DNA from 4 places in the Streptomyces sp. NPDC101490 genome. Region 4 is predicted to be linked to each of the others. Evidence: riboswitches for the same ligand, from Rfam matches in the RefSeq annotation. Region 4 holds a riboswitch; each other region holds the start of a gene.

Region 1 (7,442 bases), on a different contig from region 4:
ATGGGCGAACGCGGCGAGCAGGCTGGTGCCGACCGAGGCGTAGAGGGCGGGGGTGGCGAGGAACCTGCGGTGGTCGCGGCCCAGGCGCCCCAGGTACGCGGGGAGGTCCGGGTCCTCCAGACGCTCCACCAGATGCGTGAGCGCGGCGAAGAGCCGGTCGCGCTGGGGCCGCATGTCCCCGGGGAACAGCTCGCGCAGGGACGGCTCCTGCCGGAAGAGATGCGCGTAGAAGTAGGTGACGGCGTGCTCGGCCCGTCTCTCGACGACCGCGAACGTGCTCCTGAGCATCTGAGGGTCCACTGTCAGGAATGTAGGGCACCCGTCCGGCCCGTCCTCACGGAATCTCCACACCCGGATCCGGCGGAACCTGCCTGTACGGTCGGGGGGTGAGCACCACCCCCGGCCCAGCCCCCGCCTCCCGCCCCGCCCCCGGAGAAGTCCCCGGCGCCCCGACCTGCCCGGTCTCCGGGCCCGCGCCCGAGCTCTTCACCTGGGAGTTCGCCAGCGACCCCTACCCCGCGTACGCCTGGCTCAGGACGCACGCGCCGGTGCACCGCACGACCCTCCCGAGCGGGGTCGAGGCCTGGCTGGTGACCCGCTACGCCGACGCCCGGCAGGCCCTCGCGGACCAGCGGCTCTCCAAGAACCCGGCGCACCACGCCGAGTCCCCGCACGCGAAGGGGAAGACGGGCATCCCGGGCGAGCGCAAGGCCGAGCTGATGACCCATCTGCTCAACATCGACCCGCCGGACCACACCCGGCTGCGCAGGCTCGTCTCGAAGGCGTTCACCCCGCGCCGGGTCGCCGAGTTCGCCCCGCGCGTGCAGGAGCTGACCGACCGGCTCATCGACTCCTTCGTGGAACGGGGGAGCGCGGACCTCATCCACGAGTTCGCCTTCCCGCTGCCCATCTACGCCATCTGCGACCTGCTCGGGGTGCCCGAGGAGGACCAGGACGACTTCCGGGACTGGGCCGGGATGATGATCCGGCACGGCGGCGGGCCGCGCGGCGGGGTCGCGCGGTCGGTGAAGAAGATGCGCGGCTATCTCGCGGAGCTGATCCACCGCAAGCGCGAGGAGCCCGGGGACGACCTCATCTCGGGTCTCATCCGGGCCTCCGACCACGGTGAGCACCTCACCGAGAACGAGGCCGCCGCGATGGCCTTCATCCTGCTCTTCGCCGGCTTCGAGACCACTGTCAATCTGGTAGGTAACGGACTTTACGCACTTCTCCGGCATCCGGAGCAGCGCGCCCGGCTCCAGGACTCGATCGCCGCCGGGGAGACCGGACTCCTGGAGACCGGGATCGAGGAGCTGCTGCGGTACGACGGGCCGGTGGAGATGGCCACCTGGCGGTACGCGACCCGGCCGCTGACGATCGGCGGGCAGGAGATCCCGGCGGGCGACCCGGTGCTGGTGGTCCTCGCCGCCGCCGACCGGGACCCCGAGCGGTTCGACGGGCCGGACGTCCTCGACCTCGCCCGGCGCGACAACCAGCACCTCGGATACGGGCACGGCATCCACTACTGCCTGGGCGCGCCGCTCGCCCGGCTCGAAGGGCAGACGGCCCTGGCGACCCTGCTGACCCGTCTCCCGGACCTGCGGCTCGCCGCCGATCCGGCCGAACTGCGGTGGCGCGGCGGGCTCATCATGCGGGGGCTGCGCACCCTTCCGGTGGAGTTCTCTCCGGCCGCACCCCTCCACGGATCTGATGGGGTATCAGAAATGTGATCTTCGCGTGATCGCGGGTGCATCGACTTGTGATGAGCGTTCGAATACGGCTACGTTCCCCGACAACTCAGTTCGACCACCCCAGTTGTCACGCGAAAGGCGCTCCTATGCGTTCCGGGAACGGACGACACCGCCGCCCCCGTCAGGCCCCCGCCATCGTCGTCGCCGCGGGGGTGACCGGGTCCGCCATGGCGCTTCCCCTGCTCGCCACCGGCTCGGCGTCCGCCGCCGACGCCGCCACCTGGGACCGGGTCGCCGAGTGCGAGTCCGGCGGCCAGTGGAGCGCCAACCTCGGCAACGACCTGTACGGCGGCCTCCAGTTCACCCAGGACAGCTGGGAGCGGCACGGCGGTCTCGCCTACGCGCCCAGCCCCGACCTGGCCAGCCGTGCCCAGCAGATCGCGGTGGCCGAGAAGGCCCTCGCCAAGGGCTCCACCGCGTGGGCCACCTGCGCGCCGATCGCGGGACTCGTCAACGACGGGGCCCGGCCGAAGGTGGACCCGGGCCCCGCGGACCTCCCGAAGCCCTCCGGCGGCCCCGTCGCCGAGTCGAACCGTACGACGGGCCCGTCGTCCTCCAGCGCGGCGGAGAAGTCCCGGAGCGCGGCGGGAAGGACCGCCGAGGCGCGCACGGCCACGGCGGCGCCCACGGGCCCCGCGGCGCCTTCGACGGGCGCGCCGGTGACGGGGGCTCCGGTCGACCCGACGGCGCCCGTCTCCCCGGTGGCCCCCGACCCCGGCACCACCGCGCCCGACGGATCGGTCACACCGGGCACGTCCGGCGAGCCGACGACCGGTGCTCCGTCCACGGGCTCGGGCAAGCACCGGGGCGACGCAGCCGCGGAGGAAACCGGCAATTCGGGCGAAACTTCTGAAACCGGCCGCCATGCGGCACCGGGTGACGGTCTCTCCGGGGAGACCGCCGCGAAGTCCGTGACCGACGCCTCCAAGGGCTCGGACGGAACGGACAGTCAGGGCACTTCGGGCGCGTACACGGTGAAGGCGGGCGACAGCCTGTCCGACATCGCACAGCAGAACGAGCTGCCCGGAGGCTGGACCGCGCTCTATGACGCCAACCGGAAGACGGTCGGTACCGACCCGGACCTCATCCTTCCTGGTCAGAGCCTTGACCTGACGGAGGGTCCGACCGCGCAGGCGGAGTGATTCGGGGTCATATGTCCGGTTCTGGGCAAGTGAGACATGGGTCTCTTCGCCCCAACTGGCGTGTCACGTCTGCAAACTTTGCTCCCGTCACCTCTCACCTGCGCAAACCCCCCCCGCCGGAAGGCAAGGAGGGCCGGAATGTCCGTCATTCGCCTCTTTGAACTTCCGGTGGGTCTGTGTCTACGGTCATCACCGCTCGCCACCGCGGGCCCCGTCGACCGAAACGCCGAATCCTGCCGTCGGTCGTCGGGAACAGTCGTCGCGCAAGCGCCGAAGGCAGGAGCGGGGGACCCAAGGTAAGTGCCGGCCCCGGCCGTCGAGACAGACGGCCGACGACCGGCTTGGGGTGAAGTCGCGTGCTGGGACACGCGGCCGGGCAACTCATTGGCCCGAACCCGACAGCTCACCTCGCAGGCGTCGGTGAGGAGAATCTCCATGCTGTTTTCCGGTAAGGGCAAACACCGCCGTCCCTCCAAGGCCACCCAGGTCGTCACGCTCGTCGGCGTCACCGGTGTCGCCGTCGCCGCCCCGCTGATGACCGCGGGCACCGCCTCGGCCGCCACGGCCTCCGAGTGGGACCGCGTCGCCCAGTGCGAGTCCGGCGGCAACTGGTCCATCAACACGGGCAACGGCTACTACGGCGGCCTCCAGTTCTCGGCCTCCACCTGGGCCGCGTACGGCGGCACCGCCTACGCCTCGACCGCCAACCAGGCGTCGAAGTCCCAGCAGATCGCCATCGCCGAGAAGGTCCTCGCGGGCCAGGGCAAGGGCGCGTGGCCGAGCTGCGGCGTGGGCCTCTCCCGTGCCTCCTACGACGGCGGCGCCGCCGAGAGCACCCCCAAGACCGTCACCCAGCAGCCGAAGCAGCAGCCGAAGCAGCAGCGGTCGGCCGAGCAGCCGACGACCCGCAGCGAGCAGCGCCAGACCCCGAAGAAGGTCACGCAGCAGGCCGCGCCGAAGGCGACCGTCACCACCCCGACCGGCAAGAAGGTCGAGAAGGGCGACGGCGAGTACAAGGTCGTGGCCGGCGACTCCCTCAGCGGCATCGCCCAGGCGCACGGCGTCAAGGGCGGCTGGGCCAAGCTCTTCGAGCTGAACAAGGACGTCGTCGACCAGGCCGACCTGATCTACCCGGGCCAGCAGCTCCACCTCAAGTGAGCCCGGCGGTCCGTACGGGTCCGGTGGCCCGTACGGCACCGACGACCCTCCCGCGGTGACCACCCCGGCCCGGCGCGCCTCCCCCCGTGCGCGCCGGGCCGGGGTTTCCGCCGTCCGGGGCCTCCCGCTCCTCTTTCTCTTTGCTCTTACGGGTCACGGGCGCGGTCACGGGCGGAGGCGCGGGCGCCGACGCGCGTCAGGGACGGAACTCCGGGTGCGGGCGGATTCCCCGCCACGAACGGGACTCCCCCTCCCCTCTCCCGGCGCGCCCCCGCCGTGTGCGGACACCCCGCCACGGGCCGGGTCCCCGCCACGTACGGATTCCCCTCCTCCGCCCGGATTCCCCGCCGCGGGCGGACCCGCCGTCCTCGCGCCCCGAGGACGGTGGACCCGGCGTTTTCGGGAGACTTCATGGTTACTGTCCAGTAGATCCGGGGTCTTTCGCCCCTGAATGCATGCCCTTGGGCCCTTTTTCGTCCCAGGGGGCGGGCGCCCGGCTGGCCGGAGCCTCCGAGCCGGTTAGGCTCTTGACGCAAGGCCAAGCCGACCCTGCGCCGACCTTGCGTCACATCCAGCGTCACATCCCATAAGGAGATGCTCGTGCCGTCCATCGACGTCGTCGTAGCCCGGGAAATCCTGGACTCCCGAGGCAACCCCACCGTCGAGGTCGAGGTCGGCCTCGACGACGGCAGCACCGGCCGTGCTGCCGTTCCGTCCGGAGCCTCCACCGGTGCGTTCGAGGCCCTTGAGCTTCGCGACGGTGACCCCAACCGCTACCAGGGCAAGGGCGTCGAGAAGGCCGTCCTCGCCGTGATCGAGCAGATCGGCCCGGAGCTCGTCGGCTACGACGCCACCGAGCAGCGTCTGATCGACCAGGCCATGTTCGACCTGGACGCCACCCCGGACAAGTCGTCGCTCGGCGCCAACGCCATCCTCGGCGTCTCCCTCGCCGTCGCGCACGCCGCCTCCGAGGCCAGCGACCTCCCGCTCTTCCGCTACCTCGGCGGCCCGAACGCGCACCTGCTGCCCGTTCCGATGATGAACATCCTCAACGGTGGGTCGCACGCCGACTCCAACGTCGACATCCAGGAGTTCATGATCGCCCCGATCGGCGCGGAGTCCTTCTCCGAGGCCCTCCGCTGGGGCACCGAGGTCTACCACACGCTCAAGGGCGTCCTGAAGCGCAAGGGCCTCTCCACCGGCCTCGGCGACGAGGGCGGCTTCGCGCCGAACCTCGACTCCAACCGTGCCGCGCTGGACCTGATCCTCGAAGCGATCAAGGAAGCCGGTTACGCCCCCGGCAAGGACATCGCGCTCGCCCTCGACGTCGCCGCCTCCGAGTTCTACAACGACGGCAAGTACGAGTTCGAGGGCAAGTCCCTCTCCGCCGCCGAGCTGACCGAGTACTACGAGGAGCTGGTCGCGGCCTACCCGCTGGTCTCCATCGAGGACCCGCTCTTCGAGGACGACTGGGCCGGCTGGAAGGTCCTCACCGACAAGCTGGGCACCAAGGTCCAGATCGTCGGCGACGACCTCTTCGTCACCAACCCGGAGCGCCTGGCCCGTGGCATCGAGGAGGGCTCCGCGAACGCCCTGCTCGTCAAGGTCAACCAGATCGGCTCGCTGACCGAGACCCTCGACGCCGTCGAGCTCGCCCAGCGCAGCGGCTTCAAGTGCATGATGTCGCACCGCTCCGGCGAGACCGAGGACGTCACCATCGCCGACCTCGCCGTCGCCACCAACTGCGGCCAGATCAAGACCGGCGCCCCGGCCCGCTCCGAGCGCGTCGCCAAGTACAACCAGCTGCTGCGCATCGAGGAGATCCTCGACGACGCCGCCGTCTACGCCGGCCGCAGCGCCTTCCCGCGCTTCAAGGGCTGACGGAGTCGCACCCGGTAGTTCCGTCCGTCCCCGCACCCGGTCCCGTACCGTGTGCGGGGACGTACGCGTGAACAGGGGAGGCGACACGACATGGCCGCGAAGAACCGGGACCGGTTCTCCACCGCGACCCGGATCAGGCTGCTCGGCGAGCAGACCGCCGCCCGTGTCTACCGCTCCCAGACCCGCCGCCAGGCCCGCCGCTCCCGGCTCACCGGCCGCGCGGCCTTCCTCGCCCTCGTCGTCTGCTCCCTCGTGGTGGCGCTCGCCTACCCCATGCGGAGCTACGTGTCCCAGCAGGGCGAGATCGCCGAGCAGCAGCGCAGGGCCGCCGAGGCGGCCCGGCGCGTCGAGGAACTCAGGGACGAGAAGGCCCGTCTCCAGGACCCGGCCTACGTCCGCCGCCTCGCCCGTGAGCACCTGCACTACCTGATGCCAGGCGAGACCGGCTTCACCGTGGACGACCCCGACGCGGAGCGACGGCCCCGCGCCGAGCAGGGCGCGGCCGACCGCCCCTGGTACGACAACCTCTGGGACGGCGTCGACCACGCCGACCGCCCCTGACCCTCCCCTCCCGTACGCGACACACGAGCAAGGCAGACATGGAAACGCCCCCTCCGCAGACCGCACGCACCGAGCCCACCGACGAGGACATCGCGGCCTTCGAGCTCCAGCTCGGCCGGCCGCCCCGCGGGCTGCGCGCCATCGCCCACCGCTGCCCCTGCGGTCGGCCCGACGTCGTCGAGACCGCGCCCCGGCTCCCCGACGGCACCCCCTTCCCCACCACGTACTACCTGACCTGCCCCCGGGCGGCCTCGGCCATCGGCACCCTGGAGGCCAACGGGGTCATGAAGGAGATGCAGGCCCGGCTCGCCACCGACCCGGAGCTGGCCGCCTCCTACCGTGCCGCGCACGAGGACTACCTCGCCCGCCGCGACGCCATCGAGGTCCTCGAAGGCTTCCCCAGCGCGGGCGGGATGCCCGACCGCGTCAAGTGCCTGCACGTCCTCGTCGGCCACTCGCTCGTCGCGGGCCCCGGCGTGAACCCCTTCGGCGACGAGGCCCTCGCCATGCTCCCCGAGTGGTGGGCCAAGGGCCCCTGCGTCACCCCGTGCGCCCCCGAGGAGGAGGACGGCCGGACCGCCGAGTCCTCCGACGGCGGGGAGACCAAGTGACCCGGGTCGCCGGAATCGACTGCGGCACGAACTCCATCCGGCTGCTCGTCGCCGACGTGGACCCCACGACGGGCGAGCTGATCGAGCTGGACCGGCGGATGACGATCGTCCGGCTCGGCCAGGACGTCGACCGCACGGGACGGCTCGCCCCCGAGGCGCTGGAGCGGACCTTCGCCGCCTGCCGGGAGTACGCGGCCGTCATCCGCGAGCTCGGCGCCGAGCGGCTCCGGTTCGTCGCCACCTCCGCCTCCCGCGACGCCGAGAACCGCGCGGACTTCGTGGCCGGGGTCGTGGAGATCCTGGGCGTCGAGCCCGAGGTCATCACCGGCGAGCAGGAG
Region 2 (7,442 bases), on a different contig from region 4:
GAGTCGACGAGGAGCCGGGCCCCTTCCCGTACCTCGGCCTCGACGGCGAGCCGGTCACCGCCGAGCGGGGCGCTCATCGCCCCGACGACGGTGACCCGGGTGTACGGCCCCGGTGTCCTGGTGCGCCGCAGGGCGAGGGGGCCGTCGCTCACCAGGAGCGGCAGCCCGCCGTCGGCGTCAGCGGCGATCCGGGCGGTGGCGCGCAGGCTCACGCGGTCCATGCCCCGATCCGCTCCCGGACCCAGTCGACGACGGGGGCGACGCCGTTCTCGGCGCGCAGCGAGGTGAAGGCCACGGGCAGGTCGCCGCGCTGCTCCCCGGCGTCGCGGGCCATCCGCTCCAGGTCGGAGCCGACGTACGGGGCGAGGTCGGTCTTGTTGACGACGAGGAGGTCGGCGGTGGTGACGCCGGGGCCGCCCTTGCGCGGGATGTCGTCGCCGCCCGCGACGTCGATGACGAAGATCTGGGCGTCGACGAGGCCCCTGGAGAAGGTGGCGGTGAGGTTGTCGCCGCCGGACTCGACGAGGATGAGGTCGAGCGGCCCGACCGCGTCCTCCAGTTCCTCGACGGCTTCGAGGTTGGCGGAGATGTCGTCGCGGATGGCGGTGTGGGGGCAGGCGCCGGTCTCGACGGCGCGGATGCGCTCGGGCGGCAGGACGGCGTTGCGGAGCAGGAACTCGGCGTCCTCCCGGGTGTAGATGTCGTTGGTGACGACGGCGAGGGAGAGGGTGTCGCGCAGGGCCCGGCAGAGGGCGGCGACGGTGGCGGTCTTGCCGGAGCCGACGGGGCCGCCGAGTCCGATGCGCAGGGCGCGGCGGGTGCCGTCGGGGCGGTGGGCGTCGGCGGAGACAGCGCCGTGGTGGTGTCCGTGGTCGAGGTGCATGGGGCGGCTCCCTGGTGTGCGGGCGGGTCGTGGACGTGAGGGTGGAGGTGGAGGTGGAGGTGAGGGTGGGAGTGAGGGTGGGGTCGGGGTCCGGCGGACCGGCCCCGGGGTCAGGTGGCGGTCACGAGGTGGCCGGAGCCGGTCGGAGGACGGCCCCGGGGGCGGCCCTGAGGCGCCACGAGGCCGCCTGAGACCGCCATGAGGCCGTCACGAGGCCGTCATGAGGCGAAGAGGCGCACCGGCCAGGCGGCGTGCTGTTCGGCGGTGAGGTCGAGCAGGGGCGCGGAGGCCGCGGGCAGGGCGTCGACGCCCTGCCGGGCGGCCGCCACGGCCTCCGCGGCGACCTCGTCCATCTCGGGGGCGAGGCGGGCGAGGACGGCGGTGGCCTGGTAGGGGTCGAGGCCGAGGAGGCGGACGACGGCGGTGGCCGGTCCGCCCACGGTCTCGTACACGACGCAGTGGGCGGCGTCCCCGGGGCCGAGCCCGGCGGCGCGGGCGGCGGTGCCGAGGACGACGGGCTGATGGGCGCCGCGCGGGAACAGCGCGGCCAGCGCGTCGAGTTCGGGGCCGGGCCAGGCGGCGCGGGCGGCCCGCATCATCTGGCGGCCGAGCCTGCGCGCGGCGGCGCGCAGGGCGGGCGAGGGGGTGCGGGCGTCGGCCGCCGCGTCGAGTCCTGCCGGGTCGAGTCCGTGCGCGGCCCCGGCGGCCAGCGCGGCGGAGGTGAGGCCGGTGGTGCGCAGTCGGCCGCGGCAGAAGGACTCCAGTCCCGCGGCGTCCCGGATGCGTCCGGCGCGGACGGCGGCCTCGGCGCCGCCCGAGTGGGCGTGCCCGCCGGCGGGAAACCGTCCGTCGGCGAGCACCAGCAGTGCGGAGCGTGTCATGGAGGGGGCGCCGTCAGAAGAGGAAGTAACGCTGGGCCATGGGCAGTTCGGCGGCGGGTGCGGGTTCGACCACTTCGCCGTCGATGCTCACCGAGAAGGTGTCGGCGTCGACCTCGACCCGGGGTACGGCGTCGTTCTCGACCATGTCCGCCTTGGTGACCCGTCGGGTGGAGCCGATGGCGGCGAACTCCTTGTGCAGTCCGAGCCGCTGCGGGAGGTCGTCCTCGATGGCCGCCTGGGCGACGAAGTTGATCGAGCCCGCCGCCGCCGCCCGGCCGAGCGCGCCGAACATGGGGCGCGGCAGCACCGGCTGCGGGGTGGGGATGGAGGCGTTGGCGTCGCCGAGCTGCGCGTACGCGATCTGTCCGCCCTTGATGACGAGGAGCGGCTTCACGCCGAAGAAGGCGGGTTCCCACAGGACCAGGTCGGCGAGCTTGCCGGGTTCGACCGAGCCGATGACATGGCCCATGCCCTGGGCGACGGCCGGGTTGATCGTGTACTTGGCGACGTAGCGGCGGGCCCGGTGGTTGTCGGCGCGGCCGTCGCCGGGGAGGGCGCCGCGCCGCTTCTTCATGACGTGGGCGGTCTGCCAGGTGCGCATGATCACTTCGCCGATGCGTCCCATGGCCTGGGAGTCGGAGGAGATGATCGAGATCGCGCCCAGGTCGTGCAGGACGTCCTCGGCGGCGATGGTGGAGGGCCGGATGCGGGACTCCGCGAAGGCGAGGTCCTCGGGGACGGCCGGGTTGAGGTGGTGGCAGACCATCAGCATGTCGAGGTGTTCCTCGATGGTGTTGACGGTGTGCGGCCGGGTCGGATTGGTGGAGCTGGGAAGGATGTTCGGCTCCGAGACCACGGTGATGATGTCGGGGGCGTGCCCGCCGCCCGCGCCTTCGGTGTGGTACGCGTGGATGGTGCGCCCGGCGATGGCGGCGAGGGTGTCGCCGACGAAGCCCGCCTCGTTCAGGGTGTCGGTGTGGATGGCGAGCTGGGCGCCCGTCTCCTCGCAGACGCCGAGGCAGGCGTCGATGACGGCGGGGGTGGCGCCCCAGTCCTCGTGGATCTTGAACCCGAGTGCTCCGCCGCGCAGTTGGGAGTGCATGGCCTCCCGGGACATGGTGTTGCCCTTGCCGAGCAGACCGATGTTGACGGGGAAGGTGTCCAGCGCCTCGAACATCCGGGCCATGTGCCAGGGGCCGGGGGTGATGGTGGTGGCCTTGGTGCCCTCGGCGGGACCGGTGCCGCCGCCGACGAGCGTGGTGACGCCGGTGGCGAGGGCCTGCTCGACCACGGTCGGGGAGATGAAGTGGACATGGGTGTCGACGGCGCCCGCGGTGACGATGCGGCCGTTGCCGACGATGACCTCGGTCTCGGGGCCGATCACCAGGCCGGGGTGGACGCCGTCCATGGTGTCGGGGTTGCCGGCCTTGCCGAGGGCGACGATCCGGCCGTCCCTGATGCCGATGTCGGCCTTGACGATCCCCCAGTGGTCGATGACCACGGCGCCGGTGATGACGGTGTCGGGGGCGCCCTCGGCGCGGGTGGTGCGGGCCTGGCCCATCGACTCGCGGATGACTTTGCCGCCGCCGAAGACGGCTTCGTCCCCGGCGCGGCCGGGGCCGCCGCTGCGGTCCTCCTCGATCTCGACGAAGAGGTCGGTGTCGGCGAGCCGGAGGCGGTCGCCGGTGGTGGGGCCGAACAGGTCGGCGTAGACGGCGCGGTGCAGATCAGGCACGGGAGTCCTCTTCGTTCGCGTCCAGGGGCCCCGCGGTCTCGCCGCGCAGACCGGGGACGATCCGGCGGCCGGTGAGGGGGACGAGTTCGACCTCGACGGGGATGCCGGGTTCGAAGCGGACGGCGGTTCCGGCGGCGATGTGCAGCCGCTGTCCGCGCGCGGCGGCTCGGTCGAACTCGAGTCCGGGGTTGACCTCGGCGAAGTGGTAGTGGGAGCCGACCTGGACGGGCCGGTCGGCGGCGTTGAGCACGGTCAGACGCGTGACGGGGCGCCCCTCGTTGAGGGGGACGGGGCCGTCCGCGTACAGGATCTCTCCGGGGATCATCGGCGGCGGTCCGTTCAGACGATGGGGTCGTGGACGGTGACGAGCTTGGTGCCGTCCGGGAAGGTGGCCTCGACCTGGACGTCGTGGATCATCTCGGGGACGCCTTCCATGACCTCGTCGCGGGTGAGCACCTCGCGGCCCGAGGCCATCAGTTCGGCGACGGTGCGGCCGTCCCTGGCGCCTTCGAGGACATGGGCGGTGATCAGTGCGACGACCTCGGGGTGGTTGAGTCGCACACCGCGCGCCCTGCGCTTCTCGGCCACGTCCGCGGCCACATGGATGAGCAGGCGTTCCTGCTCGTGCGGGCTCAGTTGCACACTTCCACCTCACAGTCGTCTGCCGGGACGGGACCCGGACAGCTGCGGACCCTACCGACCTTCAACACCTTGTTGAAATGCTGGAACGCGGTGCAGCGGCAGACATTGCACGTTAGGGCGGAAGTTTTTCCGGCTGGTTAACTACGCCTTTGCGATCGCATGATCATCGGACCGCCGACGGCCTCCACGGAACCGGCCCCTCCCCCTCCCTGACGGGTTGACATCCGGCCGTGTCGCGTCGAGGGCCGGACGGCCGACACGCGTCGCAGATTCCCTCCCCCGTTCGGAGTAGCCGCCGAGTCGATGTTCAGACCGGTCAACTTGCGCCACTGATGTACGCATCTGGCGGAATCGAACGTTCCATCGCTGGTGCGGGACTCGCCGGGGGTATCTCCGATGATCACGAAACCCTCCTGTCCACCCGAATGGATCAGTCGTGAGGAGCCTCACATATCGCCGTTTCCGCTCGGATTTCAGCCCCGGTGTGGGTCAAGATCCCTGTCGACGACAAGCCCCCGCCGCCGCGGCGGGGCGGTCCGGGCGGACGCCGAGTCCTGCCGCTGTCCCGGACGTCTGGTCGACAGGATTGGACCGGCAGGAGTGGAGGACCCGATTTTTACGGGGCGAACGCGCTGTTTCCCACAGCGGGGCCGCCCCTTGGGGTGAAGCCGCAGCCGCGGCCGGGCATCTTCGCCTGCCCGAACCCGACAGGTCATCCTTCACAGGCGGCTGACGAAGGGTTGCGCATGACTGCGCAGATGCACGTCCCGTCCCTGCTGTCCCGGGTCGGAGCCGTCTCGGCTCTCACTCTCGCCGCCGTCGGCGGCACGCTGCTCGCACCAGGTGCGGCGCCGGAGGCCCAGGCAGCGACGAACTACGCGAACAAGGCACTGAGCGTCGCCGCGTCCAAGAAGGGAGCACCGTACCGGTACGGGAGCGCCGGACCCTCCAGGTTCGACTGCTCCGGTCTGACGCTCTACGCGTACCAGAAGGCGGGCAAGTCGCTGCCCCGCACCGCGCAGCAGCAGTACAACAGAACCACACGCGTCTCCGCCGCCTCACGGCAGAAGGGGGACCTGGTCTTCTTCCACTCCGGCGGAAGGGTCTACCACGTGGGCATCTACGCCGGGAGCGGCAAGATCTGGCACTCGCCCAAGACGGGGTCCTGGGTGAAGCTCGACAAGATCTGGTCGTCGAAGATCTACTACGGCCGCGTCCGCTGACCCGGCGGAACCGACGGCCCGTCCGTGAGCCGGTCCGGCGGAACTGACGGCGCCGGTCCGTGAGCCGGTCGGGCGGAACCGACGACCGGTCCGTGAGCCGGGCCGTGCGGGATGCGGTGGCGCCGCCGCATCCCGCACGTCCCCGGACCGCCCCTGGCGGTACGGCCCCGGCGACCGCGCGTCCCCGCGGCAGCCGCCCCGGGTCGCCGCGCCCTCGCGGCCCCGCTACGACCGGACCGGGCGGGGCGACGGGTCCCGCCCGGGCGGGGTGTCGGCTCGGCGGACGGCCCGTCCGGGCCCGGCGGACCCGCCGCCCGCGCGGGTCCGTCAGCGGTCGGTCGGCGGGGCCGGGGTCCACGGGAGGGAGATCCGGACCGTCTTGCCGCCCTCCCGGATCGGGGTCACGGTGAGACGTCCGCCCGCCTCCGCCGCGAGGACCCTGACGATGACCATGCCCCTGCCGTTGTCCTGCTGGACCGCGGCGGGCAGACGGCGCGGCAGCCTCGGATGACTGTCGGTGACACCGATGTACAACTGCTCCTCCCGGTCGAGCCGGAGGCCCACCGTGAAGGTGGGCGACTGGCCGAGGGTGTGCAGCACGGCGTTGGTGGCCAGCTCGGAGACGATGATCCGGATCGCGTCCGCGGTCTCCGTGGCGTCGTCCAGGCCCCAGCCGCCGAGAACCTCCGCCACGAACCGCCGGGCCGTGGCCACCGAGGCGGGTTCGCTCGGCAGAGTGACGGATGCTTCCTGCTGGTCTGCCATGGCGGCGCCGTCCCTTTCCCGCCGGGGCCGCTGCCCCGGATCGCACTGCGCGCCAGACTGCCACCGATCGGGCCGCGCCGGGAGACGTTCTCCCAAGATATGTCCCCATCTGTCGCCCGAAGCGGTGAACGCGAAGGCCCCGGGACACACCGGGCCGCCGCCCGCCGGGTCAGCCGGCCGGTGCCGTCCGCAGGATCGTTTCCACCGCGTACGCGATCCGCTCGTCCGTCAGATCCGCGCGGGCCGTGAGCCGTAGCCGCGAGACGCCGTCGGGCACGGAGGGCGGCCGGAAGCAGCCGACCGAGAGCCCCCGCTCCCGGCAGTCCGCCGCCCAGCGCAGCGCCGCCCCGGGGGAGGGCGCGCGCACCGAGACCACGGCCGCGTCGGGCCGGGCGGCCGTCAGACCCGCCCCGGTGAGGAGCCGGTGCAGGGTGGTCGCGACCGTGCGGGCCCGCTCCGCGAGCCCCGGTTCGGCCGCCAGCACACGCAGGGCCGCCAGCGCGCCACCGGCGGCGGCCGGGGCGAGACCGGTGTCGAAGATGAAGGTGCGGGCCGCGTTGACCAGGTGCTCGATCACCCGGGCCGGGCCGAGGACCGCGCCGCCCTGGCTGCCGAGGGACTTCGACAGGGTGACGGTGGCCACCACGTCCTCGTCGCCCGCGAGCCCGGCCTCGTGGAGGGCCCCCCGGCCGCCGTCGCCGAGGACGCCCAGGCCGTGGGCGTCGTCCACGACCAGACCGGCGCCGTGCGCGCGGCAGGCGGCGGCGAGCGCGGACAGCGGCGCCCGGTCACCGTCGACGGAGAACACGGAGTCGCTGACGACCAGGGCCCGCCGCCCCGGATGCGCGTCGAGGGTCTTGCGTACGGCCTCCGGGTCGGCGTGCGGGACGACGGCGGTCTCGGCGCGCGCCAGACGGCAGCCGTCCACGATCGAGGCGTGGTTGGAGGCGTCGGAGACGATCAGGGCGTCCCGGCCGCCCAGCGCGGTGAGCGCGGCCAGGTTGGCGGTGTAGCCGGAGGAGAGGACGAGGGCGGCCTCGAAGCCGCAGAAGTCGGCGAGTTCGCGTTCCAGCCGGGTGTGCAGCCGGGTGGTTCCGGTGACGAGCCGGGAGCCGGTGGAGCCCGCGCCCCAGCGGCGCGCCGCCTCGGCCGCCGCCCCGGTCACCTCGGGCCGTCGGGTCAGGCCGAGGTAGTCGTTGCCCGCCAGGTCCAGGAGGTCGGACTCGGCGGCGCGGGGGCGCAGCACCCGGACGAGACCGGCGTCGGCACGGCGGCGCGCCTCGGCGTCGGTCCAGTCGAACGCGGTGCGGCGC
Region 3 (7,442 bases), on a different contig from region 4:
CCTCCTCCGGCGGCGGAACTTCGGCGGGCTCGTCGACGGAGTCGTGATCGCCGGGTTCACCGCGACCGGCTTCGCGTTCACCGAGAACATCCTCTACCTCGGCAACGCCTTCGGCGAGGACCAGGCGTTCGGCTCCGCCGGGCTGGGCTCGGTGACCGCCGCGACCTTCTTCGTCCGGGTCGTCATGTCACCCTTCGCGCACCCGCTGTTCACGGTGCTCACCGGCATCGGCTTCGGACTGGCCGCGCTCGCCCCGCGCGGAAGACGGCTGCGGAAGGTGCTGCTCCCGCTCACCGGACTGCTGCTCTCCATGGGACTGCACGCCGCGTGGAACGGCTCGGCCACCTTCGGCGGCCCCATGGCGTTCTTCGCGGTGTACGGGGTGCTGATGGTCCCGGTCTTCGCCCTGCTGACCTGGCTCGCGCTGTGGAGCCGGCAGCGGGAGCTGCGCACGGTCTCCGGGGAGCTCCCGGCGTACGCGGCGGCGGGCTGGCTCTCCCCCGCCGAGCCCTCGGCGCTCTCCTCGATGCGCGCGCGGCGGCTGGCCCGCTCCTTCGCCGCCCGCGCGTACGGGCCGCCGGCCGCGCGGACCGTCGGCGAGTACGAGTCGTTCGCCACGGCCCTGGCGTTCCTGCGGGACCGGGCCCGGCGGGGGACGGCCGGGCCCGATTTCGCCGCCCGCGAGCAGGAACTGCTCCACCACCTCTGGCAGCGGCGGCAGATCGCGTCCCCGGCGCTCACCCACGCGGCGCGGGCGACCGGCCGGGCCTGGTCGCCGCCGCAGTACCTGGACTACGACGGCTACAACCCGTACCGGGGCTGACCGCCCGTCTCCCGTCCCGGGACGTCCCCGTCCCCGTGGGACGGACCGCCAGGCTCCGGCCGCGCGTACCTTTGCGGGAGAGCGACGGAACGGGGTACGGCACGTGCCCCGCTCCGACGGGGGTACGCGGAAGCCCCCGGCCCGGGCGGACGGGTCGGGGGCTTCCGCGCGTCCGGTCAGACGGACGCCTCCGTGAGCAGCTTCAGCTCGGTCTCCGAGAGGGTGAGCCCGGCCGCGGCCACCAGCGCCGGGACCTGCTCGACGGTCCGCGCCGAGGCGATCGGGGCGGCGACGGTCGGGCGGGCGGCGAGCCAGGCGAGGGCGACGGTGGCCAGTTCGGCGCCGTGCGCCTCGGCGACGGTGTCCAGCGCGGAGAGGACGGCCCGGCCGCGCTCGGTGTCCAGGTGCCCGCCCGCCCCGGTGGCGCGGACGCTGTCGACGGTGGCGCCGGGGCGGTACTTGCCGGTGAGGAAGCCCGCGGCGAGGCCGTAGTACGGGACGGCGGAGAGCCCGGCCCGCTCCACGGTCTCCAGGAGGGGGCCCTCGTAGGTGTCGCGGGAGACCAGGTTGTAGTGCGGCTGGAGGGCCACGTACCGGGTGAGGCCCTCGGACTCGGCGAAGTCGAGGGAGGCCCGCAGCCGCTCGGGGGAGATGTTGGAGGCGGCGACGGCCCGCACCTTGCCGTCCTTCACCAGCTGGTCGAGGGCGGTGACGATCTCCTCCACGGGGACGGTCTCGTCGTCGAAGTGGGTGTAGTAGAGGTCGACGCGGTCGGTGCCGAGGCGGCGCAGCGAGGCTTCGGCGCCCGCCTTGATGGTGGCCGCGGAGAGGCCCTTGAACCGCGGGTGGGCGCCGACCTTGGTGGCGACGACGATGTCGTCGCGGTTGCCCCGGGAGGCGAGCCAGCGGCCGATGACCGTCTCGGACTCGCCGCCCTCGTTGCCCTCGGCCCAGGCGGAGTAGACGTCGGCCGAGTCGACGAAGTTGCCGCCCGCCGCCGCGTAGGCGTCGAGGACCGCGAAGGACTGCGCTTCGTCGGCGGTCCAGCCGAAGACGTTGCCACCGAGGGCGAGCGGGAAGACGCGCAGGTCGGAACTGCCCAGCGGGCGGAGAGAAGTCATGGGACGCTCAACTTCCGCCTCACCCGGAGTATTCCGGCCCCGTAGGGGGTGGGCTCCGTAGGGGTGAGCTCCGGCCCCGTACGGGAGGACTCCAGCCCCGTAAGGGTGCATCCGCAGGGCTGGGCTCCGCCCCGTACGGGAAGGCTCCGGCCCCGTAGGGGAGGACCCGGTCCCGTCCCGGAGTGTTCCGGGACGGGGGCGCGGTCAGAGCGACAGGCCCTTGGAGCGGAGCCAGGCGGCCGGGTCGACGCCCGCGCCGCCGGGGGTGTGGACCTCCATGTGGAGGTGGGCGCCGGTGACGTTGCCGGTGGCGCCGACGCGGCCGATGGTCTCGCCGGTGCCGACGGACTGGCCCGCGCCGACCGTCATGGACGAGAGGTGGCAGTACCAGACCTCGCTGCCGTCGGGCAGTTCCAGGACGATCCGGTAGCCGTACGAGCCCGACCAGCCCGCCGACTTGATGGTGCCGCCGTGCACCGCCTTGACCGGGGTCCCGGTGGGGGCGGCGAAGTCGAGGCCGGTGTGCTGGCCGGAGGACCACATCGAGCCGGACTGCAGGTAGGTGGCGGTGAGGGTGTACGAGGAGACCGGCAGCGAGTAGCTCGCGGCGAGCCGGGCGAGGCGCTCGGCCTCCTCCTTCGCCTCGGCGGCTGCTTCCGCCTTGGCCTTCGCCTCGGCCGCCGCCTTCGCCTCGGCCTCGGCGGCCGCCTTCTTCGCGGCCTCGGCCTTGGCCTTCGCCTCCGCCGCCGCCTTGTCGGCCGCCGCCTTCTCCGCGGCGGCCTTCTCGGCGGCGTCGGCGGAGACCTGCTGCTGCTCGGCCTGCTGGAGGATGCGGGCGCGCAGGGCCTCGCCCGCGTCGCCGGTGGCGCTCGCGGCCGTGACGGTCCGCTCGGCCGATACGGCGGTGGCGGTGGCGCCCGGCCTCTCGTCGAGGGAGGCGTAGGAGGCGGTCAGCGGGTGCGGGTTGGCACGGGCGACGGGGACCGTCTCGTGGTTCTCCTCGGGAAGGAGGTCGCCGACGAGGGGGAGGTCGTGGGCGTCCGGGAGGTCCGGCAGGGATATCGCGAGCTTCGGCTTCTCCTGCGCGGTGGCGAGGCCGCCCGCGCCGACCGCGGCGATGACGCCGACGCCGAGGACCGTGGAGGAACGGGCGAAGTTGGAACGCTGCTTGACGACCCGGTGCCGGCCGCCGGAGCGGTTCTGGGCGCGGAGGGTGTCCTCGGTCGGGTTCCACTCGGTCCCGGGGGCGGCGGGAGCCGAGCCACCGCCGAAGGCGTCGAAGGGGGTTTCGGGTACGGGAGTGTGGGACGCCACGGGGGCGCGCTCCTTTCCTTCCTTCTCGCCTACCGGGTTAGCTGACGGGTTCGGAGCAGGAAGGTCTCCTACGGGCCGGTCGCACGGGTGCGAAGGGCCCGATTCACCCCAAGTGGTGGTTCCCCGGTTCCCTTTCGGGATTCGGCGCGTGCGCACGGTGCCGCCTCTTGCGACGGCTGGGACGACCGCGCTGCGTTATCGAACGTTAATAGACAGGGGTGCTCGATTCCAAGCTGTCCCTCTTGATCGTTAACAGGAATGTGGGGGAATCGGGCGAGTTGGCCGCGCTTCGGCGGAGACCGGCAGGGCCGACGAGATCTGACGTTGTGTCAATTGTTATCGCAGCGACACCTGGTGACTACGGCCGGTGACCGGGTCTGCCCGGCGGCACCACGGGTATCGTCCGCCGCCGCGCCTGCTGCCCCGCCGTCGGGCGGCTCACCGCCAGCAGGGCCATGTCGTCCGTCGATCCGCCGCCCGTGTGCAGCCGTACGTCGTCCACCAGCGCGTCGAGGAGTTCCTCGGGTCCCGGGAAGATCCGGCCCCGCAGGCGCGCCTCCGGGTCGTAGAAGACGCCCTTCGCGTTCCGCGCCTCCGAGAGGCCGTCGGTGTAGAAGAGCAGGGTCGCGCCCGGCGGGAAGGGCCGCGCCTCGGCCCGGTCGGGCCAGCTCGCCAGCTCGCCCATGCCGAGGGGCAGCGCGGGCTCGGACGGCTCCAGGAGGTCGAGGCGCCCGTCCCCGTGCAGCAGCAGCGGCGGCGGATGCCCCCGGTTGACCGTCCGAACGAAACCGTCGAAGGCGCCGCCGCCGTCACCGCGCGGGATCTCGGCGAGGACCGCGGTGGTGAACCCCTCGAAGGCGTCGATGCCCTCTCTCCGGGTGCCCTCCCGGGCCAGCGCCCCTTCGAGACGGCGGGCCACGCCCTCCAGGTTCCGTTCCTGCTCGGCCGCCTCCCGGAAGGCCCCGATGACCACGGCGACGGCCTCGACCGCCTCCAGCCCCTTGCCCCGGACGTCCCCCACCACCAGCCGCACCCCGTAGGGGGTGTCCTGGACGGCGTACAGGTCGCCTCCGATGAACGCGCCCGCGTGCGCCGCCTCGTACCGGGCCGCGCACTGGAGCCCCCCGATCCGCTCGGCGGGCGTCGGGAGCACGGCCCGCTGCACGGTCTCGGCGATGACCCGCGCCGAGGCGAGCCGCTCGCCGCTGCGGCGCACGACCCGGTTGATGAGGAGGGCGAGCGCGGAGACCGTGGCGACGGTCAGGGTCTCGGTGAGGGCCGGGATGCTGCCCGCGGTGTCGTTGTAGAGGTGGAGCCCGACGGAGGCCAGGACGGCGGCGATCCCGGTGAGCAGGGTCGTCAGGGTGGAGAAGAAGGGCGCGGCGATCAGCGGGGCGGCGGAGAACAGCGGCGCGGCCGTGTACTCGGGCGGGGTCAGGATGTCGTAGACGGCCCCGCCCAGGATGATCAGCGGGGGCAGGGCGCGGATGAACCGCCGGGCGCGCCCGTACGGACGCCCGTCGTCGCCCCGCCGTCCGCCGCCCACCGCTCTCAGGGGGTGCCCCACCTGTGCTCTCCTGCCCGGTCCGTACCGGCCGCGGCCCCGTACCGCGCCCTCCCAGGGTGGCCGCCGCCGGGCCGGGCGGCGACCCCCCGGGGGCCGACTGGCGTACGGAGGGGCGGTGCGGACCGGCTCAACCCCCAAGGCCCCCAAGGGGCCTCAGGGACTCCACGGGCCTTACGGGTTCTACGGGCCTTACGGGCCTTACGGGCCTTACGAGTCCTACAGGCCCTACGGGCCTTACGAGTCCTACAGGCCCTACGGGTCCTACAGGCCCGTACAGGCCCTACGGGTCCGGGCGCCTCACACTCCCAGCCGTCCCCCGCGTGACAGCAGGGCCATCGCCGCCGCGCACACCAGACCCACCGCGCACAGCGCCAGCCACGGCACCGCCGACCAGCCGGTCACGTCCAGCAGCGCGCCCGTCCCCAGGTTCCCCAGGGTGATCCCGATCCCGCACACGGTGTTGTAGAGCCCGTAGTGGGTGGCCACCCAGCGCCCCTTGGCCAGGGCGACGACGGTGTCCATCTCGTACGGGTAGAGCACCGCGTTCGCCACGGCCAGGACCGCCGCGCAGAGCAGCAGCCCCGGCAGGCCCCGGCCCAGGGCCGCCGGGAGCAGGAACGCCCCGCCCATCAGGGCGAGCCCGAGGACCAGGCACCGCTCCCGGCTCAGCCGCTGCTTGCACCAGGCGGTGATCCGCAGCTGTCCGGCCAGCGCGACCAGCGCCGAGACGACGAAGAGCGCCGTCGTGGGGCCGGTCCCGCCCGCCGCGAGCGGCAGCGCCAGATAGACCTGGAAGGACAGCACGTACGAGCCGGTCATGGCGAGCGAGAAGAGCCAGAAGGTCCGGTGGGAGAGGACCGTGCGGAACTGCCCCCGCCCTTCCCCGTCCCCGGTCCCCCGCGCGTCCTTCCCGGCCCGTACGGGCATGTACCGGAGCTGCACCAGGGTCAGGACGGCGAACAGCACCGCCGCCACCAGGCACGTCAGCTGGAACGACACCCCCGTCAGGGCCACCCCGACGAGCGGCCCGAGCAGGATGCCCGCCTGGTAGTAGACGTTGAACAGGGCGAAGGCCTCCACCCGGCGCTCCTCGCCCGCCTCCGCCGCGAGGCAGGCACGGACGGCGGGGTTGAACAGGGCCCCCGCGAGGCCGGTCGCCAGGGAGGCCGCGATCAGCATCGGCAGCGACTGGGCGAACGCGAGCGCCCCGAACCCGGCCGTCCGCAGCGCGCAGCCCGCCACGATGAGCGGCTTGAAGCCGAACCGGTCGGCGAGCGCCCCGCCGACCAGGAACATCCCCTGCTGGGAGAGGTTCCGGGCGCCGAGGACCAGCCCGACCGCCCAGGCCGCCATGCCGAGCCCGTCCGCGAGGTGCGCGGCGAGGTACGGCATGAGCATGTAGAAGCCGAGGTTGATGGTGAGCTGGTTGAGGAAGAGGAGCCGGACGGCCGGTTCGAAACCGCGGCTCTGCTTCCACACCCCGCCCCGGGCCTCCTTCGCGGGGCCCGGGGTGGTGCCGGTCGTGCTGCTCAACGGTTCCGTCCCGCCCGGTCCATGGCCCTGCGGGTCCAGCCGTCGACGGGCGTGCCGTCCTCGTACCCGGCCGGGTCCTCCCGTACGGGCCCGTCGAGCAGTCCGTGCGCGGCACAGAACTCGTCGTTGAAGACGGTGTCGAAGTACCGCTGCGGGCCGTCGGGGAAGACGGCCGCGATCCGGGTGCCGCGCGGCCGGGTGCGGGCCAGCCAGCCGGCGACGAGCGCCACCGCGCCGACGCTCCAGCCGCCGGTCGCGAAGTGCCGCGAGGCCAGGCGGCGGGCCGCCCGTACCGCCTCGGCGGGGCCCACCCAGTGGACCTCGTCGAAGGCCCCGTGGTCCACGTTGCCCGGGTGGATGGAGGAGCCGAGGCCGCGCATCAGCCGCTCCCCCGCGGGCAGTCCGAACACGGTGGAGCCGATGGAGTCGACGCCGACGAGTTCGAGGGCGGGGCTGCTGGTGGCGCGCAGGGCGCGGGCGATGCCGCCCGAGTGGCCGCCGGTGCCGACCGCGCAGACGAGCACGTCGATCCGGTCGAGCTGGCCGGACAGCTCGGCCGCGAGCCCGGTGTAGGCCTCGGGGTTGTCGGGGTTCCCGTACTGGTTGGGCCACCAGGCCCCGTCGAGGGCCCCGAGGAGTTCGGCGACCCGGTCCATCCGGGCCTGCTGCCAGCCGCCGTGCGGGCTCGGCTCCGGCACGACGTGGACGCGGGCGCCGTGGGCGACGAGCATCCGCTCGACGATCGGTTCGAGACCGGGGTCGGTGACGACGTGCACGGGGTGGCCGTGCAGCACCCCGGCGAGGGCGAGCCCCAGTCCCAGGGTCCCCGAGGTCGATTCGACGATCGGGGCGCCGGGCCGCAGCTCTCCGCGCCGACGGGCCCGCTCGACCATGTGGAGGGCGGCACGGTCCTTGATGCCGCCGAAGTTGAAGCCTTCGAGCTTGGCCCAGTAGCCGTCGTCGGTCCACAGGACGGGCGTGTTGCCGACGGTCTGCTCGGCGAGCGGCAGCAGCCCCCCGCGCAGCGTCCGGTCCGTGGGCGGCAGCGGGGCCGTGGCGGAACCGGGGGACGAAGCGGATGAAG
Region 4 (7,442 bases):
AGACCGACGGGATGATCGGCCTGGGCTGCGGGGCCCGGTCGTACACCTCGGAGCTCCACTACTCCTTCGACTACGCGGTGGACATGCGGGAGATCCGCTCGATCATCGACGTGTACACGGGGACGGCGGACTTCTCGCGCGCGGAGGTGGGCAGACGGGTGGACGCCGGGGAGGCCCGTCGCCGTCATCTGCTGCAGTCGCTGCTCCAGGCGGCGGGGATGCCGGTGGCGGGGTACGAGGAGCGGTTCGGTTCCTCGCCGTTCGCCGACTTCCCCGGGGAGCTGGCCCGGTTCGAGGCACGGGGCTGGCTGGACGCGGGGGCGCCCGAGGGGCTGCTGCGGCTGTCGCCGGAAGGGCTCGCGCACTCCGACGGACTCGGCCCCGAGCTGTTCTCCCCCGCCGTGCGGGCGGCGATGGCCGCGTACGAGCCGAAGTAGGGGGCGGCCGTGGACCTGACCCTGCTCTACCGGGGGCCGCTCGCCTCCTGCGACTTCGACTGTCCCTACTGTCCCTTCGCCAAGCGCCGTGACAGCAAGGAGCTGCTGCGTGCGGACCGGGCGGCGCTCGACCGGTTCACCGGGTGGGCGGCCGACCGGGCCGAGGACCGGCTGCGCGTGCTGTTCACCCCGTGGGGCGAGGGCCTGGTCCGGTCCTGGTACCGGCGGGCGCTGGTCGACCTGTCCCGGCTCGCGCACATCGAGCGGGTGGCGATCCAGACGAACCTGAGCTGCCGGACCGACTGGCTGGCCGAGGCGGACCGGGAGAGCGTGGCGCTCTGGTGCACGTACCACCCCGGGCAGACCCCGTACGAGCGGTTCCTCGGCAAGTGCGGGGAGCTGGCGGACCTCGGGGTCAGGTTCAGCGTCGGGGTGGTCGGGCTGCCCGAGCACCTGGAGCACGCGCGGCGGCTGCGGGAGGCGCTGCCGCCGCACGTGTACCTGTGGGTGAACGCGGCCGAGGGGCACACGTACACCGACGCGGAGGCCGCGCGGTGGACGGAGCTGGACCCCCTCTTCCCGTACAGCAGACAGCCGCACCGCTCGGCGGGGCTGCCCTGCCGCACCGGGGAGTCGGTGATCTCGGTGGACGGCGAGGGCACGGTCCGGCGCTGCCACTTCGTCCGGGCCGAGCTGGGGAACCTGTACGACGGTTCGTACCGTGCGGCCCTGCGGCCCCGCGCCTGCCCCCTCTCCGTCTGCGACTGCCACATCGGCTACGTCCACCTGGAGACGCTGCCGCTGTACGACGTGTTCGCCGGTGGGGTCCTGGAGCGCATCCCCGCCGCGGCGCCGCTCAGAGGGGCATGAGGTCCGGACGCTTGGCCTCGACGTGGTCGCCGGAGCTCTCGCCGCGCAGCCTGCGCCCGATCCACGGCACGAGGTACTCCTTCGCCCAGTGGATGTCGTCGCGCCGCACTTCGAGCGTGCCGCGCGGCGGGACCGGCGGCCAGGTCTGGTCCGGGTCGGCGGGCACCGGAAGACCGAGGACCTGGGCGGCGCGCAGCGCGACCCGGGTGTGGCCCTCGGCCGAGAGGTGCAGCCGGTCGTCGTCCCAGGCCCGCCGGTCCTGCACGGACCGCAGCGACCACAGGTCGAGGACCGGGCAGTCGTAGCGGTCGGCGATGGACCGGACGTGGGCGGTGTACGTGGCGATCTTGCCGCGCAGGTGCTTGAGCACGGGGATGTCACGGGTGTCGAAGCCGGTGGTCACCATGACGGTGCCGACGGCGGAGGTCAGGTCGGCGACGGCGCGCTCGAAGCGCTCGGCGACGTCGTCGGGGTCCGTGCCGGGGCGGATGATGTCGTTGCCACCGGCGCAGAAGGTCACCAGGTCGGGGGCGAGTTCCTTCGCCCGGGGGACCTGTTCCGCCACGATCTGGTCGAGGAGACGCCCGCGTACGGCCAGGTTGGCATAGCGGAAGGCGTCGTGCTCCGGCAGCTGGTCGGCGAGCAGTACCGCGAAGCGGTCCGCCCATCCGACGTACGTCCCGTCGGGTCCGGGGTCTCCGACACCCTCGGTGAAGCTGTCACCGATCGCCGCGTACGACCCGAATGCGTTCTTGTCTGTTGATCTCGAATCGTCTGCCACGGAGCGACATCCTTCCCTTTCGGATGTGACCTACGCGACCGTAAGGAGGGGTTGACGCCGGGTGACATATGACACCGATAAAGAAATTGCCAAGCCGGAATACGCCGGAGGCCCGGCACACGGGGGTGCCGGGCCTTCGGTGGGGCGGGTGCGTCAGACGGAGACGCCGTGCTGGCGGAGGTAGGCCAGCGGGTCGATGTCGGAGCCGTAGCCCGACGAGGTGCGGATCTCGAAGTGGAGGTGGGGTCCGGTCGAATTGCCGGTGGAGCCGGAGAGGCCGATCTGCTGCCCGCCGGAGACCGCCTGGCCCGCCGAGACGGCGAGCGAGGAGAGGTGGGCGTACTGCGAGTAGTTGCCGTCGGCGTGCTGGATGACGACCTCGTTGCCGTAGGCGCCGCTCCAGCCCGCCGAGACGACCGTGCCCGCGCCGACGGCGCGGACGGTGGTGCCGGAGGAGGCGATGAAGTCGACACCGGTGTGGTAGCCGGAGGACCACATGGAGCCGGAGGCGCGGTACGGGGTGGAGAAGCCGCCGCTGACGGGCTTGACCCAGCCGGAGGAGGAGGCCGAGGAGCCGGAGGACTGCGTCGTGGCCGAGCCGGAGTCCGGGGTGGTGGCCTGGGCCGCCGGGCGCTCGGAGCTCCGGCTGGTCTGCGTGGAGTCGCCGGAGCCCTGCGCGGGGGCCTTGTGCTCGGCCTTCGGGGCGGCCTTGGCGGGGCTCGCCGGGACGGCGGCGGGAGCGGTGCTCCTCGCCCCGAGGGTGAGCTTCATGCCGGGCAGGATGAACGAGGGGTTCTCGCCGACGACCTGGCGGTTGTCCGCGTAGAGCCGCTGCCAGCCACCGGTCAGGCGGTGCTCGGCGGCGATCTTCGAGAGGTGGTCGCCGCGGACGACGGCGTATGTCTTCGGCGTGGCCGGGGCGGTGACCGGAGCCGCCGCAGGGGCCTTGGCCTGGGCGGCGACGGTGACGGTCCGCGCGGGGGCGGTCGGGGCCGCCTGCTCGGCGGCGTGGGCCCCGGTGGCGCCGAGGAGCGGGAGGGCGACGACGGCGCCTCCCGTACCGGCGGCGGCGATGCCCCGGGTGAGGGGGTTGTTCCTGGGACGGCGGTGCTTACCCTTCGCGGGCATGGCGAATTCCTCTCCGGCGCCTGCGAGGTGAGCTGTCGGGTTCGGACGGGAGATGTCCGGCCGCGCTCTCGCGCGACTTCACCCCGAGCCGTCCTGCGTCGCGGGACCGGCGTACTTCATGGGTCCCCCGCTCCTGCCATGCATGGGATGAGTGGGAATTCCGGACGGTGGCAGGATTCGGCGGTCCGACCGGATTGACGGTGACGCTAGACGAGCGTTTCGGTGCGAACAAGCCGATGCTTTATCAGTTCCGCGCCCACTCGCCGCCGGGCCCGGAATTCCGGTCACCCTCCGTGGATGGCACTGCTTCGACTCCCTTTTTCCGTAGGGCGATTGCGTCGCGCGCCCGGGCACGATCCGTCACTTCTATGACGCTGCTCACGCTCCGATTCCCATCTCATCTGCAATCAGGGCGTGTTATCCGGAACGTGTGAATACGGACAGATCGCCCATTCCTATCCAGGGGGTGCGCCCCGTTCGTCCTGCCTGGATGATTGACCCTTGGAATCGGCCCCGTGCCGTACCCGAACGCCACTTTCTCCAGGAGCATCCGTGACGCAGCAGCTGCCGCAGGTCCCGCCCGTCGAAGCGAACGAGCCCGAGCTGGCCGAGGTCCGCAATTTCCGGGACGTGGGCGGCCTGCCGACGACGGACGGGCGCGCGGTGCGCTCCGGCCGCCTGTTCCGCAGCGGCCACCTCGCCCACGCGACCGAGGAGGACGCCGCCTTCCTCGCCTCGCTGGACCTGCACACCGTCTTCGACTTCCGCAACCAGGCCGACGTGCGCGTCGAGGGGGCGGACGTCGACCTTCCGGGCGTGCGCAACGTGAACATACCCCTGAACGACCCGGCCGACGGCAAGGAGTTCTGGCGGCTGGTGCGGGACGGGGACATCGCCCAGCTGCGGGAGATCCTCGGCGGGGACAAGGCCGCCGACCGGATGGCCGATTCCTATCGGAAGATGGTGGTCGAGCGGACCGCCGACCACAGCCGCATCCTGCACGCGCTCGCGGAGGACAGCGTCCCCGCGCTGATGCACTGCGCGGCGGGCAAGGACCGCGCCGGGCTCTCGATCGCGATCACCCTGCTCGCCCTCGGGGTCGAGCGTTCGGCGATAGAGGCCGACTACGTGAAGTCGAACGACCCGCACCGCCGGTACAAGGTGAGCCGCAGCTCCACCGCCTCGGACGCCATGTCGCCCGAGGTGATGGAGCTGCTGAGCCCGCTGTTCGACGCGCGGGTGGAGTATCTGCGAGGTGCCTTCGAGACGATCGAGGAGACCTGGGGCTCGGTGGACACCTACCTCGCCGAGGGCCTCAAGCTGACCCCGGAGACCCTCGGCCGACTGCGGGAGCGCCTGCTCACCGAGGTCTGAGCCGGACCCTCCGGGCCGCGCCGACTCCGTGGAGCGCGGCCCTGGCGAACCCGTACGGGCCCACCGCCTCTCGCCGACCGCGCCCTAGGGCCCGTCTGACAATTCCCGCCTGCCTCACGACGCCATGCACGCACTCTCGGCGCACCGTCCCCAGACCCACGTACGTCCAGTACGAGGGCCTGGGGCCAGCACGCCGAGAGCACGCACCTGACGCCGCGCGGCCGCCCTGCGGGCGACGACGGGAATTGTCAGACGGGCCCTAGTTCTGCCCGCCCATCATGAAGAGCAGGTACAGGAAGCCGGCGAAGAGGTGGCCCGCCACCAGGTAGGCGAAGAGGCGGAGCACCAGGCCCTTGGGGAACTTGCCCTCACCGCGCTCCTCGCCGGTGACCGCTGCGTGCTTCTCGGACATGTCGAACCTTTCGGAGGAAGGATCAGGCGGGGTCAGCGACGGTGCGGAGTTCCGTCGCCGAGGCACAGCTCGGCGACGGGGCTCTGCATCAGGGTGTGGACGAAGAGCAGCTCGGCCCCGCTGGAGGTCGCGGCGCCGATGCGGTGCGGGGTGAGCGAGTCGAAGTGCGCGCTGTCCCCGGGGTCGAGGATGTGGACGGCTTCGCCGAGCGCCAGGCGCACCCGGCCCTCCAGGACGTGGATCCACTCCTCACCGGAGTGGACCCGCACGATGTCCGCACGGGTGGCGTACGGCACGTGGACCCGCAGGCACTGGAGGGCGCGCCCGGCGCTGCCGGCCTGCCGGTAGATCCAGCCGTCCGCCTCGACGGGCTCGGAGCGTCCGGCGCGGACCACGGGGTCCCGTTCGGGGGGCGTCTCCCCCAGCAGCTCGGAGACCGTCGTACCGTAGATGCGGGAGAGGGCGAGCAGCATGGGCAGCGAGGGCTGCCGGTTGCCCGTCTCCAGCCGCGAGAGGTGGGCGGGCGAGAGACCGGCGCGCTGGGCGGCGGTCTCCAGGGTCAGTCCCCGGCGGCGGCGCAGGCCCCGCAGCTGCGGGGCGACGTCCGGCAGGACGTCGGGAAGGGCGGGGGCCGGGGTGTTGTCCCCGGGGACATGGTCCATGGGTCCATTCCGCCAGGATCGTGCCTCTGAGGCAAGTTTCTTGCCCCAGAGGCAAAAGCCCGGGGAGCGGGTACGGGCCCGGCCACGGAGAGATACGACCCCGGGGCCGGGGCCCGGCGACGCGCGGGTCAGCGCTGGGCGACCGCCTGTTTGACCAGTGTCCTGCCGAAGTCCCACATCAGCCCGCCACCGCTGTGGGCGTCGTCCATGACCGCGGTGAAGGCGGTGACGAACCGGTCCACGTCCGCCTCGTCGATGACCAGCGGCGGAATCAGTTTGATCACCTCCAGGCGGTCCCCCGAGACCTGGGTCAGGATGTGGTGGCGCTGGAGCAGCGGGACGACGACCATCTGGGCGAAGAGACCCTTGCGGGCCGCCTGGAGCATCGTCCAGCGCCCGCGCAGTCCCAGTGAGGACGGACGGCCGAACTCGATCCCGATCATCAGACCGCGCCCGCGGATCTCGCGCAGCAGCTCGTACCGGGGCACCAGCTCCTTGAGCCGTCCGGAGAGCAGGTCGCCCATCCGGCGCGCGTGGGCGACCGTGCCCTCGTTCTCCATGACCGAGAGGACGGCGAGCCCGGCGGTCATGGCCTGCGCGTTCGAGCCGAAGCTCGCCGAGTGGACCAGGACCCGGTCCATCGACGAGTAGACCTTCTTGAAGATCCAGTCCTTGCCGAGGGTGGCGCCGACCGGCACGTAGCCGCCGGAGAGCGCCTTGGCGACACAGACCAGGTCCGGCTCGACGCCCTCCTCGTGCTGATAGGCGTAGAAGTCGCCGGTCCGGCCCAGACCGGTCTGCACCTCGTCGGCGACGAGCAGGGCCCCGTGCCGGTGCAGCAGCTCCTGGGCCGCCCGCAGGAAGCCGGGCGGGGACTCCTGGACGCCCTTGCCCTGGACGGGCTCGACGACGAAGGCGGCCACGTCGCCCCCGCGCAGCTCCCGCTCCAGCGCGTCGAGGTCGCCCAGCTCGATCGCCGTGTCGGGCAGCAGCGGGGCGAAGCCGTCCCGGAAGCCCTTCTCACCGTTGACGGAGAGGGAGCCGACGGTGAGCCCGTGGAAGGCGTGGGAGCAGTGCAGGACCCTGGGGCGCCCGGTGGCGTACCGGGCGAACTTCAGGGCGGTCTCGACCGCCTCGGTGCCGCTGTTGCCGAAGAAGACCCGGTCGAGATGGGGGCTGTGCGCCAGCAGGCGCTCGGCGAGCAGCCCCGGCAGCGGCTGGCAGTCGAACCGGGTGAGGTCGGCGAGCTGGGCGTCGAGGACGTCGTGGAGGGCCTTGCGGACGACCGGGTGGTGCCGTCCGAGGCCCATCACTCCGAAACCCGCGAGCATGTCGAGGTGGTCGACGCCGTCGGCGTCCCAGAAGTGGGCGCCCTCGGCCCTCTCGTAGACCTTGTCGAAGCCGATGGTGCGGAGCATGCGCGGCAGCTGGTGGTTGAGGTGGCGGGCGTGCAGCTCGTAGCCCTCGCCGCCGCGCTCGGCGAGCAGCGCCCGCAGGTCGAACTCGCCCTTCACGCGTCGCTCACCCGTTGTTCCCCGAGACGGTCTCCCGGACCGCGCGCAGGGACTCCTTGAGGGAGCCCATGGTGGCGAGGACGGCGGTGGGCTCGTATCCGCAGTGGGCCATGCAGTTGGCGCAGCGCGGGTCCTTGCCTCGGCCGTACTTGTCCCAGTCGGTGTCCTCGACGAGTTCGCGGTACGTGGGGACGTAGCCGTCGCTCATCAGATAGCAGGGGCGCTGCCAGCCGAAGAGCGAGTAGTTGGGAATGGCCCAGGCGG

The links. Region 4 has a riboswitch for cyclic di-AMP ahead of ACIRQY_RS01305 (peptidoglycan DD-metalloendopeptidase family protein). Riboswitches for the same ligand answer to the same signal wherever they lie in the genome.
Region 1: linked by a shared signal. The riboswitch ahead of ACIRQY_RS27330 (transglycosylase family protein) and the one ahead of ACIRQY_RS01305 (peptidoglycan DD-metalloendopeptidase family protein) in region 4 are both predicted to bind cyclic di-AMP.
Region 2: linked by a shared signal. The riboswitch ahead of ACIRQY_RS17320 (C40 family peptidase) and the one ahead of ACIRQY_RS01305 (peptidoglycan DD-metalloendopeptidase family protein) in region 4 are both predicted to bind cyclic di-AMP.
Region 3: linked by a shared signal. The riboswitch ahead of ACIRQY_RS13115 (M23 family metallopeptidase) and the one ahead of ACIRQY_RS01305 (peptidoglycan DD-metalloendopeptidase family protein) in region 4 are both predicted to bind cyclic di-AMP.

The regions. Positions count from the first base shown of each region.
Region 1 is NZ_JBIWNI010000019.1:58,600-66,041, forward strand. Features, by position in the region: gene ACIRQY_RS27315 (globin domain-containing protein) at 1-288, opposite strand, end outside; gene ACIRQY_RS27320 (cytochrome P450) at 387-1,730, shown strand; gene ACIRQY_RS27325 (transglycosylase family protein) at 1,838-2,893, shown strand; cyclic di-AMP (ydaO/yuaA leader) riboswitch at 3,152-3,325, shown strand; gene ACIRQY_RS27330 (transglycosylase family protein) at 3,329-4,051, shown strand; gene eno (phosphopyruvate hydratase) at 4,646-5,932, shown strand; gene ACIRQY_RS27340 (septum formation initiator family protein) at 6,023-6,493, shown strand; gene ACIRQY_RS27345 (DUF501 domain-containing protein) at 6,532-7,104, shown strand; gene ACIRQY_RS27350 (exopolyphosphatase) at 7,101-7,442, shown strand, end outside.
Region 2 is NZ_JBIWNI010000007.1:227,068-234,509, forward strand. Features, by position in the region: gene ACIRQY_RS17290 (urease accessory protein UreD) at 1-212, opposite strand, end outside; gene ureG (urease accessory protein UreG) at 209-883, opposite strand; gene ACIRQY_RS17300 (urease accessory protein UreF) at 1,102-1,764, opposite strand; gene ACIRQY_RS17305 (urease subunit alpha) at 1,778-3,499, opposite strand; gene ACIRQY_RS17310 (urease subunit beta) at 3,492-3,824, opposite strand; gene ACIRQY_RS17315 (urease subunit gamma) at 3,839-4,141, opposite strand; cyclic di-AMP (ydaO/yuaA leader) riboswitch at 4,702-4,884, shown strand; gene ACIRQY_RS17320 (C40 family peptidase) at 4,888-5,364, shown strand; gene ACIRQY_RS17325 (ATP-binding protein) at 5,692-6,129, opposite strand; gene ACIRQY_RS17330 (8-amino-7-oxononanoate synthase) at 6,299-7,442, opposite strand, start outside.
Region 3 is NZ_JBIWNI010000005.1:21,837-29,278, forward strand. Features, by position in the region: gene ACIRQY_RS13105 (PrsW family intramembrane metalloprotease) at 1-823, shown strand, start outside; gene ACIRQY_RS13110 (aldo/keto reductase) at 1,000-1,944, opposite strand; gene ACIRQY_RS13115 (M23 family metallopeptidase) at 2,149-3,258, opposite strand; cyclic di-AMP (ydaO/yuaA leader) riboswitch at 3,270-3,415, opposite strand; gene ACIRQY_RS13120 (PP2C family protein-serine/threonine phosphatase) at 3,617-4,825, opposite strand; gene ACIRQY_RS13125 (MFS transporter) at 5,123-6,358, opposite strand; gene ACIRQY_RS13130 (PLP-dependent cysteine synthase family protein) at 6,355-7,442, opposite strand, start outside.
Region 4 is NZ_JBIWNI010000001.1:291,076-298,517, reverse strand. Features, by position in the region: gene ACIRQY_RS01320 (STM4012 family radical SAM protein) at 1-437, shown strand, start outside; gene ACIRQY_RS01315 (STM4011 family radical SAM protein) at 447-1,307, shown strand; gene ACIRQY_RS01310 (SGNH/GDSL hydrolase family protein) at 1,294-2,088, opposite strand; gene ACIRQY_RS01305 (peptidoglycan DD-metalloendopeptidase family protein) at 2,242-3,216, opposite strand; cyclic di-AMP (ydaO/yuaA leader) riboswitch at 3,221-3,376, opposite strand; gene ACIRQY_RS01300 (tyrosine-protein phosphatase) at 3,769-4,590, shown strand; gene ACIRQY_RS01295 (DUF6126 family protein) at 4,850-5,002, opposite strand; gene ACIRQY_RS01290 (XRE family transcriptional regulator) at 5,035-5,664, opposite strand; gene ACIRQY_RS01285 (aspartate aminotransferase family protein) at 5,793-7,178, opposite strand; gene hpnH (adenosyl-hopene transferase HpnH) at 7,186-7,442, opposite strand, start outside.